Regions from separate parts of the Streptococcus sp. 11273D007BT genome, predicted to be linked through region 1. Evidence: riboswitches for the same ligand, from Rfam matches in the RefSeq annotation. Region 1 holds a riboswitch; the other holds the start of a gene.
What was found. A riboswitch is a leader RNA that binds a small molecule or an ion and turns the genes downstream of it on or off. The one in region 1 is predicted to bind preQ1.
Positions count from the first base shown of each region.

Region 2: it holds a riboswitch for preQ1, as region 1 does, so the genes downstream of both, ACEE75_RS03885 (QueT transporter family protein) here and ACEE75_RS07635 (nucleoside hydrolase) in region 1, are expected to answer to the same signal.

Region 1 is NZ_JBPWPE010000001.1:1,491,319-1,497,366, forward strand. It holds gene whiA (DNA-binding protein WhiA) at 1-439, opposite strand, end outside; gene ACEE75_RS07620 (YvcK family protein) at 436-1,410, opposite strand; gene rapZ (RNase adapter RapZ) at 1,407-2,297, opposite strand; gene ACEE75_RS07630 (RidA family protein) at 2,402-2,782, opposite strand; PreQ1 riboswitch class I at 2,921-2,965, shown strand; gene ACEE75_RS07635 (nucleoside hydrolase) at 3,114-4,109, shown strand; gene ACEE75_RS07640 (ECF transporter S component) at 4,099-4,659, shown strand; gene ACEE75_RS07645 (GBS Bsp-like repeat-containing protein) at 4,893-6,048, opposite strand, start outside.
Region 2 is NZ_JBPWPE010000001.1:738,184-744,231, reverse strand. It holds gene ligA (NAD-dependent DNA ligase LigA) at 1-1,581, opposite strand, end outside; gene ACEE75_RS03885 (QueT transporter family protein) at 1,655-2,164, opposite strand; PreQ1 riboswitch class II at 2,159-2,256, opposite strand; gene ACEE75_RS03880 (GtrA family protein) at 2,285-2,710, shown strand; gene ACEE75_RS03875 (response regulator) at 2,746-3,342, opposite strand; gene ACEE75_RS03870 (sensor histidine kinase) at 3,346-4,431, opposite strand; gene ACEE75_RS03865 (ABC transporter permease) at 4,433-5,164, opposite strand; gene ACEE75_RS03860 (ABC transporter ATP-binding protein) at 5,167-6,036, opposite strand.

The DNA of each region.
Region 1 (6,048 bases):
TCTCTAATTGGTATTTACCAGTCTCTGGGTCTCTGACGCTACCATTGGACAAAAATGCTCCTCGTAAATAGGCTCGCCCTTTTTCATCGTCATTTAAAATCTCAGGCTCAATACCTGTTTCAATGCCAAAGAATGAATCGGCTAATTTCAAATCAGCTAAAATGGCCTCAACATTTTCCTCTAAAAAAACTGTATAAACACGATTTTTTCTAAGATTGGTCTTTTGATGGTATTTAATTTCTGCCTGTGTGTGATAAAACCTCTCTAGTAAGGCATAGAGATGGCGAGCTATTTTTGCATTCTCACTTGTAATAGAAAGCGTTAAGCCTGAACCTGATAATCCTAAACTTCCAGACATCTTAATCATGGCAGAAAGCTCACTTTTATCCTGATGAACCAGTTGCAGTAGCTCTTCTTTTACTTTGATGGTAAAAGTCATTTTCTCACCTGAATAATCCGAAGCAACTCCTCAACCACCAAGTCTCCGTGATGGAAAGCTCCGCCTTTTTCTAAACGTAAAAAATTTGAGGACACCACGCGAGGAACTTCTTTTCTTAGTCCTTGAAAATCGTGTTCAACCTGTACAAGATACTCATCAAAACGATTAGAATCCATGTAAGCCTGCGGAACTTTTTCAATATTGACTAAAACTGTATCAATAAATGGTTGTCCTAAGTGTTCATGTAAGACGCGAACATGATCTGCATCTGTAAAATGCTCAGTTTCACCGTATTGTGTCATAATATTGCAGACATAAGCAACTTCTGCTTGGGTTTTTAACAAGGCCTGCCCAATTTCTTTAATCACAAGATTAGGTAAAATCGAGGTAAATAAAGAGCCAGGTCCTAACACAATCATGTCACTTTCCATAATCGCCTCAACTACCTTACGACTAGCAGTAGGCTCATCATCGTTATAGGAATTTGTCACAAAAACATGATCATTCATCCCCTTATAATTAGCAATATGGCTCTCTCCGACCACTTCATGACCATCTTTGAAAATCGCATGGAGGGTCAAAGGATTTTCACTGGAGGGATAGATTTTACCTGTTGTATGAAAAAACTTAGTCAAAATCTGCATGGCGTTATAAGTTGAGCCCTGCATTTCTGAAATACCTGCAATAATGAGATTTCCCAAAGGATGACCAGATAAAGCGCCATCATTTTCAGCGAAACGATACTGAAAGATTTTCTCATAAAATTTAGGCATGTCGCTCATGGCTACTAACACATTTCTCAAATCACCTGGTGGGGTTAATTGCATCGCACTACGCAGTTCACCCGAACTCCCTCCATCATCAGCTACTGTGACAATAGCGGTCAAATCCACATCAAAATGGCGAAGGCTATTAAGAATGACAGGAATACCTGTTCCGCCACCTATTATTGTTATCTTAGGTTTTCTCATGAACGATTCACCGTTTCCTTACGTCTATCCTTATCACGATGACTTTCATTAACATGCCAATCTTTAGATAAATCATTTGCTAAGCGTCTGGCAAAAGCAACACTGCGATGTTGTCCTCCTGTACATCCAATTGCAATGGTCAGTACTGATTTTCCTTCTTTTTGATAGCCAGGCAATATCGGCTGCAACAAGCCTTTTAAGTTTTGATAGAAATCTTCTGATTCTGGGTGATTCATAACATAGTCCGATACTTCTTGATCGAGTCCTGTTTTTTCACGAAGCTCTACTTGGTAATAAGGGTTAGGTAGAAAACGCACATCAAATACAAGGTCTGCATCTAGAGGTAGACCGTATTTAAAGCCAAAGCTCATCACTTCTATACGAAATTGATTCACTTGCTCTTTAGCAGAAAACTGCTCAGTAATGGCTTTTCTTAGATGACGTGGGGTCAATTCTGTTGTATCCACAACATTTTGACTCATGCTTTTCAAAGGAGCTAGTAATTCCCGTTCCAACTCAATGCCATCCAAGACACGTCCATCTGCGGCTAAAGGGTGGCTACGGCGCGTTTCTTTATAACGTGACACCAATTCACCATCTGTTGCATCCAAAAAGAGAATTTTAAAGTTGATGTTATCATTACTTTCAATTTTATCTAAAATACTATTGATTTCTGAAAAAAATTGACGACTGCGCATATCCACAACCAAGGCAACCTTATCATAGTCACTGCCATGCTCAATTAAGTCTAAAAATTTCGGTACGAGCGCTGGTGGCATATTGTCTATTGTAAAATAACCTAAATCCTCAAATGACTGGATAGCCACAGTTTTTCCTGCTCCACTCATTCCAGTGACAATCACAAGATTGATTTGATGTTCAGACATTGAAACTTCCCCTCTTCTATCTTTTAATCTACTATTGCCATTATAACATATTCCTAACCTGAAACCTATGTCATAAAAACAATAAAAAGGAGATTTCTCTCCTTTTAACCTAGATAAGCAATCACTTCAATCTCTACCTTGACATCCTTAGGTAATCTTGCCACCTCTACTGCTGATCGTGCTGGAAAATCAGCTTTAAAAGCTGTCTGATAGACACTATTAAACGCAACAAAATCATTCATGTCACTTAAGAAACAGGTTGTCTTGACCACATGATCAAAATCTGTTCCCGCCTCCTCTAAAATAGCTGAGATATTTTTTAAAACCTGTTTGGTTTGTTCCTCAATTGTTTCACCGATAATCTCGCCTGTTTCTGGAGAGAGAGGAACTTGTCCAGAAGCAAATAGCAAGTTACCTGCCACTTTCGCTTGAACATAAGGGCCAATTGCTTTTGGGGCCTGATCTGTATGAATTGTCTTAACCATATCATTCTCCTTAACTTTAATAGCTTTATTTTAACAAAATCGTCAGAAAATTTCCACGATTTAGCGAACGAATCTCATCTTTACAGATGAATGATTTAATAGTAAAATATATCTATGCAAATAAATTAGGACAATGATCCTAGACTGGTTCGAAAACTTCCCAGAATAAAAAACTAAGTCGCATCATTATTTTGATTAAACTAGTTTTTGTGGAGTATTGGGTTTTACCCGCTCCATTTCTTTTTGCTGTACTGGGAGAGAGAATGAACCTTATTTAAACTGTTCATTCTCTCTTTTTATTATCCCTAATTTTATCTTAGAAAGGTTAAATATGACGAAACAACACGTTATTATCGACTGTGATCCAGGTATTGATGACGCTCTTGCCCTCATCTACGCCCTCAAACACCCTAATTTAGAAGTTGTTGCCATTACCATTGTATGCGGAAATGTTCCTAGTCAGCTTGGATTTGAAAATTGTGCCCTCATCTTAGAACTTGTCAATAGACTAGACATTCCCATCTATATAGGCGCAGAAACTCCTCTGAAACGCCCCTTTATCTCTGCTCAAGACACACATGGTATGGATGGTTTAGGTGAAACTTTTTTAAAACGAAACTGTAATAAAAGACCTGAGACCACCAAGGCAGATGACTATCTAGCAGATTACTTTAAGCAAAAACAAGATACCGCCATTCTAGCTTTAGGTCCACTGACTAATATCGCTTTAGCCTTAGAAAAAAATAAGGATTTAGGCGAAAACTGCTCTCGCTTTATCAGCATGGGAGGTAACTTTAAATCAAATGGCAATTGCTCTCCTGTGGCAGAATACAACTATTGGTGCGATCCTCATGCAGCAAACTTTGTTTTCAAGCACCTTAAAAGATGCGTTGAAATGGTAGGTCTTGATGTCACCCGAAAAATTGTTCTTAGCCCAAATCATCTAGAGTACTTAAAAAAGTTTCCTTCTGAACTAACTTCCTTTATTGAAAAAATCACTCGCTTTTACTTCGACTTTCATTGGAAGTATGAACATCTCTTAGGTTGTGTCATCAATGATCCACTGGCGCTAGCTTATCTTATTGATCCCAATATTTGTCATGGTTTTACCAGCTACACTGATATTGTCACAGATGGTATCGCACTGGGACAAAGTATTGTTGATGCTCAGCATTTTTATCAAAAAGACAGCAATAGTAAAATCTTAACAGAGGTTGATACCCTTAGATTTTGGCAAGATTTTTTGACCACAATCTTAGACCAACCAAAAGAGGTCATCTCACAGGACATTTTACAGTTTAATCTCGGAGGTTTCTATGAAAACTAGACAAAAAACTCATCTTATTATCTTTATCGCCCTTGCAATTGCCCTTAACTATGTCGGCAGCAACATTGCTCTCTTTTTAAAACTTCCTATCTATCTTGACATGGTTGGGAGTCTTCTTATCGCTCTATTATTTGGACCATGGCTTGGAGCTTTAACAGCTATTTTAAGTGCCCTATTAAGTTGGCTGACAACAGATATCTTTGCCATTTACTATGCTCCCGTTGCAATTGTGACCGTTTTTCTAGCTGGCTTTATGTTTAGAAAAAAAGCAGAGCTCAAACGATTGGCGATCCTAACCATCCCACTCTCTCTAATTGGAACACTTATTTCTGCCAGTATAACTGTCGTCCTTTTTAAAGGCATCACCTCAAGTGGCTCCAGTCTTCTAGCTCAAATCTTTCATGCTATGGGGATGAATCTAACAACTAGCTTAATCATGGTCCAAATCCTAACCGATTATCTCGATCGCCTAGTCAGTTTAACGCTTGTATTTGTTCTCATCAAACAACTCAAAGATCAACTCAGCTTCCAACTGTTAAAAGAAAAATAACTCGCAACCGCCTTAGAAACTAGTCTTTCTAAGGTTTTTTTATATAAAAATCCCCCTCTTGTAAAACCTAGACGACCTAGTTACTGATGAGGGGGATGTTATTTTCTTATATTGTCATTTAGTTTTTCTTTTATTACTGCATTAACTGGCCTTATCTAACTCCAGTTAGGCCTACGGCTCATTTCTGGTGCTAAAAGTAAACTAAAAGACGATAAATAATCCATTAGCTCAAGCTAATCTGTAATTTTAATAAAGGGTTTACCTTTATGTGCTGTATCATCTTTATCTGTACTTGCTTCTGAAAAAATACGACTGACAGGATACCACTCTGTTTTTCCTGTATAAGGATCTGATACAAGAGTTTGACCATTTTGGTAGCCTTTTAAAACAATTTCATGAGACCCTGTTGCCACAAACTTATTATATTGAACAGCTGCAACAACATAATGCCCTTCTTTTAGAGCATCCTCTAAAGCTGACTGGCTGTTTAATACGGTTGTATTTAAGCCCCAATTTTTACTTGCTTCAAAAATTCCAAGACTAGACGTTCCTATAAAGTATTTGTTGAAATGATTGGTCTGATGATATAGGTAATTAGCAACCGTAGTTGGTTTGATATCCTGGTTAGTCAGAGATGAGAAAACCATTGATAAGGCAGTTGGCACGCAACCAGCTGTTGCCAAGTTAAACAAACCATATTGAAGACCTCCCCAACGTCCATCTCGTTGGCTATAGACAGGCATTTCATAACGATTTCGTTCAACATATTGTGTACTTGATGCTAAAAACTGCATTTTACCGTCTAGTTTTTGATAGACATGAATCATATAATTTCCAGCATCTGCATACTGCTTACTATCAAATGTTGCTTCATAAGTTGTTGGGCTAACTGCTTTTGCACCATACCATTTCAAGTCGTCTTGTCCATTTTTTTCAGACCAAACTGCAAAGACCACTTCTCCCTTAGTGACCACATGGTTAATTGTCACACCATAGACACCTGTTCCTTTATAGGTTGTCGAAACCTGTACTTTGGCTTTTGGCACTTGGAGGTTATACTGACCTAGGTTAAATCCTTTTGTAGAGCCATCTTGATAATCAATATAGGTATGAATCGTGTAGTTTCCATCAATATACTTATGATTGACTGTATCAACAGTAATCTGAACCTGCCCATTTTTTGACTCAGTTGCAGTGTACCATTTTAAGTTAGATTGATTACTTTCAGACCAAGCTGCGACACGAACAAGTTTAACCGATGAAGCTTCTGTACCCGCATCTACGACAACAGTTACTTTTCCATTTTCTTTCTGGTAGTCGCTTGTGCTGACTTTAACCGTAGATGTCGTTGCCATGGTCTCTTTTGGTTTTGGTGTCGGAACCGTATAA
Region 2 (6,048 bases), 750 kb from region 1:
AGCTTGAACCAGTACTGAAATAGAGCCAAATTCCTCCAAAAGTTGCTTACTGACCTTAGCACCAACATGGCGAATCCCTAAACCAAATAATAACTTTTCAGCAGAATTTGCTTTAGAAGATTGAATCGCATCATAAAACTTCTGAGCAGATTTTTCCTTGACACCATCTAGTTGCAAGAAATCTTCAACTTTTAATTGATAAAGGTCTGCCACATCATGAATCAAACCAGCTTGATAAAGTTTTTCCATTACTGATGGGCCTAAACCAACGATATTCATCGCATCTCGACTAGCAAAATGTTCTAGACGTGCTAAAATTTGACTAGGACAAAGTGGGTTAATACAGCGTAGAGCGACCTCATCATCATAATGTTGTAGCTGACTTTGACAAGATGGACATTGTTGCGGAATCAACATGGGTTCTTGTTGAGCACGCTTAGACATGACCACATTTAAAACTGCTGGGATAATATCGCCTGCTTTATACACCACTACCGTATCTCCGATGCGGATATCTTTTTCTGCAATATAATCCACATTGTGTAGCGTGGCACGACTTACTGTTGTCCCTGCTAACTGTACTGGCGTAAGATTGGCGGTCGGTGTGACAACACCTGTTCGTCCAACAGTCCAATCCACTGATAAGATTTCTGCTTCCTTTTCTTCAGCAGGAAATTTATAAGCTACGGCCCAACGTGGTGCTTTAACAGTAAATCCTAGCTCCTCTTGCATAGCTAAGTCATTTACTTTAATCACGATGCCGTCAATATCGTAAGGCAGTTGATCTCGTTTGTTTTGAATATCTTGGATAAAGGCCCAAATGTCAGCCATATTCGATGAAACAAGACGAGTAGGATTAACCTCAAATCCTAAGTGTTCAAATTGCTGCAAAACACTTTCTTGGCTAACTTGATCTGTAGGTCCTGCCTCTTGGTACAAGAAAGTTGCCAGATTTCTTTTAGCCACTACTCCTGTATCTAGCTGACGAAGTGTCCCTGCTGCAGCGTTCCTTGGGTTGGCAAACTCCGCCTCACCATTGGCTTGACGCTCTAAGTTAATCTTATCAAAAGAAGCTTTTGGCAAATAACACTCCCCGCGTACAGTGATATCGATCGGCTCAGTCAGAGTAAGAGGAATATCACGAACACGTTTTAAGTTTTCTGTAATGTCCTCACCCACACGACCATCTCCCCGTGTTGCACCTACGCTTAGAACTCCCGAAGTATAGGTCAAAGAAATCGATAGACCATCAATTTTTAATTCGGCTAAGTAAGATGCCTTTGGAAATTCTTTTTTCACCCTTTGATCAAATGCCTCTAATTCGTCACGCGAAAAAGCATCCTGCAATGAAAACAGAGGATAGAGGTGTTCATGTTTTCTAAAGCCCTCTAAGACAAGCCCTCCTACTCGGTGAGTCGGACTATCTGGCAAAATCTCATCAGGATAAGCTTCTTCCAAGGCTACCAATTCACGATACAACTGATCATATTGCGCATCAGAAACGGTGGGCTTGTCAAGTGTATAGTATTCTTTGGCGTACTGATTTAAGCGGTCCACCAATTTTTTCATTTGATTCTTCATATCTTTTATTTTAACATATTTTACCGTTTCAAAATAAAAAAGACTTCCAAATTTGGAAGTTTTTTAGCGAATTTTAAGCCTCAAAATCAATTCGTTGAGATAATTTTTCAATCACTATAGCACCAATCAAAAGTGAAGCTAACTCTCCTATCGCAGTGGTAAACCAAGTCAAAAGAAAAGGAAGACCTGCAATCACTTTTAACTCCAAGGCTATGGTAAACATAGAAGCTGCAAAAAAGAAAGAAAAGTAAACAAAGGCTTTGTTAAGTAAGCCACTAAACAATTGTTCTTGACGATAGCGTCCAAAAAGATAGACTCCCAAGGTCACAAACAATAGCGTTGACCCTCCTCCGACAAAGACATCTAACCAACCATAGGTAAAAAAGTTGGCAATCATACAGCCTAGAGTCACTGCAATAATATACTTACGATGATAAAAAGCAAGGAAGTTTAACATCTCAGATACACGAAACTGATATGCTCCATAACTAATAGCGTTTAAAGGAGGCGTCACGGTCAATACAACATAAAGTGCAGCCACAATGGCAATCTGAGTGAGATCTTTTACTGATAATTTCATAATTCTCCTTTAGCGGTCATGCCGCGTCTAATATGCTTGGTGAAAGGGAAATAAGCACCAAGGGTTGCTCTAGCAACGTTTTCTAGTATAGCATATTTTTTATTTTTTTGATATAGTATCCTTATGAAAAAATTTATATCTAGTGAAGTTTTTAAATATCTCTTTTTTGGAGTTCTAGCAACCCTCGTCTATATGGTAACACGCATGGCTTTCTTTGCTATCACACATCAAGCTACTCTTTCAGCCGTTATTGCAAATATAACCGCTGTTGTCTTTGCATTTTTCACCAACGACTATTTTGTCTTTAACCAAGTTAGAACAGGCTGGATGGGGCGATTTGTCAAGTTTTTTGTAGCACGACTCTCAACACTGGCCTTAGATCTTGTTTTAGCTTATCTGTTGGTTGAGCGATTCCCACAAATTATCGGACAATTTGTTAACCACAATCTACAGGTCGTCAATGCGATTGAAACCTTATTTGCACAAGTTTTAATTATCGTTTTAAATTATATCATCAGTAAACTACTCATTTTCAAGGATAAGCATTAAAGAGGATGGAACGCCCATCCTCTTTTTGTCTATTTTTATAACCAATTTTTCTCTTGAGCAATCAAGAGAGCATCTGTGCGATTATGGGCATCCAGTTTTGTCATTAGGCTGGTAACGTAGTTTCTGACAGTACCATTTGATAAAAACAACTCTTTTGCAATGTCTTGATTTGACAAGCCTCGTGCAATGCCTTGTAGAACATCTCTTTCTCTTTGACTGAGGGGATTACTTGAAAAAGCCATTTCATCAACCAATTCAGGAGAATAGTCTTTCTGACCAGATAAGACCTTGTGGATAGTGGTCATCAACTCCGTAGTTGACCGATCTTTTAAGACATAAGCATCTACTTGAGCTTTTAGCGCTCTTGTAAAGTAGCCTGTACGCTTAAAGGTTGTGACAATCACGACTTTCATCTCTTTATGCTCTCTAATCCACTCTAAGACCTCTAGACCTGTCATTTTAGGCATTTCAATATCCAAAATCGCCACATCTACCTCTTCTTTTTCTAGGAGGCTAATGGCTTCTTGCCCATTTCCTGCTTGAAAAACAGCATCAACATCGTCTTCCATCAATAAGAGTTGACAAAGGGCATCACGCAGCATTGATTGGTCTTCTGCTACCAATAATTTCATCTCCTACTCCTTTCTAAAAGGAAGGCTGAGACGCACACAAGTTGGATTGTGGCGTGATAAAACCTCCACCTCTCCTTTGATTAAGGACAACCGATTTTTTAGCGACTGCAGTTCATCCTCACTTTGACTAGAAAATCCTTGACCATCATCTGCCATCTCAACGATCAAATAGTCTCCCTCATCTGCTAGGCTCAGCTTTGCTTGACGAGCAGAGGCGTGTTTAATGACATTATTAGCCAATTCACGCACCATCATGGTTAGACTAGATTGAAGGACTGGAGAGAGGTTTTGACTATCATAATCTTTTTTTATTACCAGCTCAATCTCTGCTAGTTCAAAAACTTGTCGTAAGCACTCTAGTTCTTCATCCAGACTTCTATATTTTAGTTGATTGACAATTGTTCTGACGTCAGCCATGCTTTTTCTACTTGTTGCATTTAAATCGGACAACTCCTTTTTAACCGCCATAAGATTTCCTTTATCCAATTGCTTTAAGGCTAGTTCTGTCTTAATAGTCATCGTAGCAAAAACATGGCCCAAAGTATCATGAAGATCCTGCCCGATACGGTTACGTTCATTTTCCGCAATCAAGAGATTGATAGAAGCGTTTTGCTCCTGCAGTTTTTGCTCTGCTTTTTCCTTAGACAATTGCATCCGTCCACCAAAAAACATGGCTAAAGCAAAGGCATGAAGAATAAACATAAAGAGAGTAATATCTAGACCGTAAGGACCAACCATACTCCATATCAACAAACTAATCAACAAACCCACATAAGATACCGTCCGATAAGTCCACTTATCCTCACTATAATGCCAAGTCAAGAGGTTTGAGAGATTAAAGAGAAATAGGGAAAATTGAATATTACCCGCAAAACTCATATAAGCAATGTAGGCTAAGAGGTAAATCCAGGCTACCTTTTCATAAGTGTGGTTTTGTGTATAAAGTAGTGAGATATAAACACCACCAAACAGTACCGTCGCAAATACAATAAAAGGATAAATGGCTAAGTGAGCCGTATAATATAAAGGAAAAACCAGAAAAAGCAAGCCCAAGAAATACATGGGCGAGACTTTTCTTTTCTGAAACACGCTACTTCACCTCGCTTCTTTTCTGAATCATCATTGCTGTTCCTAAGAAAATTATGGCATAAGTCAGCACAATAAACAAGGACTTCCAGATAAAATCATGCTTTTCTGCATAAGTGACAACTAAGTGATTGACATAATAACCTGGTGTCAGACGACAAATCTCTTGAACCCAATCTGGAAAAAGGCTAATCGGCATCCAAGATCCGCCCATAATCGCTAAGACAAAATAGGTCAAGTTAGCAACAACTGACATGGTTTGCTCAGATTTAAAGAGACTTAACAACAAGCCCAAGGCTAAATACATAAGAGCGGTTATCAGTAGTAAAATAGCTGACACCAACCACCTCTCTCCTGTCATACGCACATCTCGCACTAAAGCACCAACTAAAAAGACAGCCATAATAGAGCAGATGAAACAGAGATAAACACGAAAGAGTTTTGACAAATAATAACGGGACAGGCTAATAGGAGAGTGCTCAATAAAAGACAGCCAGTTATTTTTTCGATCCTCTGATAACATCATAGGAAAGGTAAACAGTGCAAAACCTGACATCGAAAAAGCTGTCATGGTCAACATATAAGATTGCACAAAGGCTTTTTGAGCTACTGGATCATCTAGTTGTACCGTTGATGAAAAAATCAAAAAGAAAACCAAAGGCATCCCTATAGATAAGAGAAAGGTTCCTAAACTTCTGGATAATTTTATTCCCTCAATTTTTAATAATGGTATCATGATTACTCCTCCCTTGTCTGATCAAATAAAGTATTAAGCAGGGTTTTATTTTGTACTTCTATATCTGAAATACGGCAACCTCTGGCTTGTAAGGCAGTCCAAACTGTCTCAATCTCTTTTGTTTTAAAACAAAGTCGATCTTGCTTGATAACCTGATCATAAATCCACTCTGGTCGAATCGCATCTGAAAAACGCTGATCAACAGTCACTTCTTTTTCATTTTCTTCACTGCGCATAGCATGAGGGGTCGTGTCTCGCCACAACTTCCCTTGATGCAACACCAAGATACGATCTGCTGTATGCTCCACCTCTTCGATATAATGGCTGGAATAAAAGATTGTAACACCTTGCTCTTTCAAGTCAGCAATAATCTCCCAAAAGCGTTGACGAGTAGAGGTATCCATACCTGCTGTCGGCTCATCTAAAAAAAGAATTTTAGGTTTACCAATCAAGCAAAGAACAAACGCTAACAAACGCCTTTGCCCCCCTGATAATTTTTGTGACAATTGATTTTTTTGCTCTTCAGAGAAACAAAGTAAGGCGTCTATCTCACCATCCGTCAAACTATCTTTATAAATGGCTTGAAAGAATGATAAAAGTTCTTTCACTTTTAAATCTTCTGGTATCTTATTTTCCTGTGGGAGAACAGCAACTGAAGCCTTATTGGGAGCAGATTTTGGATTATCTCGGTTTAACAAAATCTGCCCAGCACTTAGTTGCTTATCTCCTAATAAACAGTCCATCAAGGTCGTTTTCCCCGCACCATTTGGACCAATCAAAGCGACACATTCACCTCTACTAATCTCAAAGGAAATCTGATTTAAAATCACTTTTCCTTTGATCACTTTTTTTAGATTTTCTACCCGTATCATGACTAGCTCCTC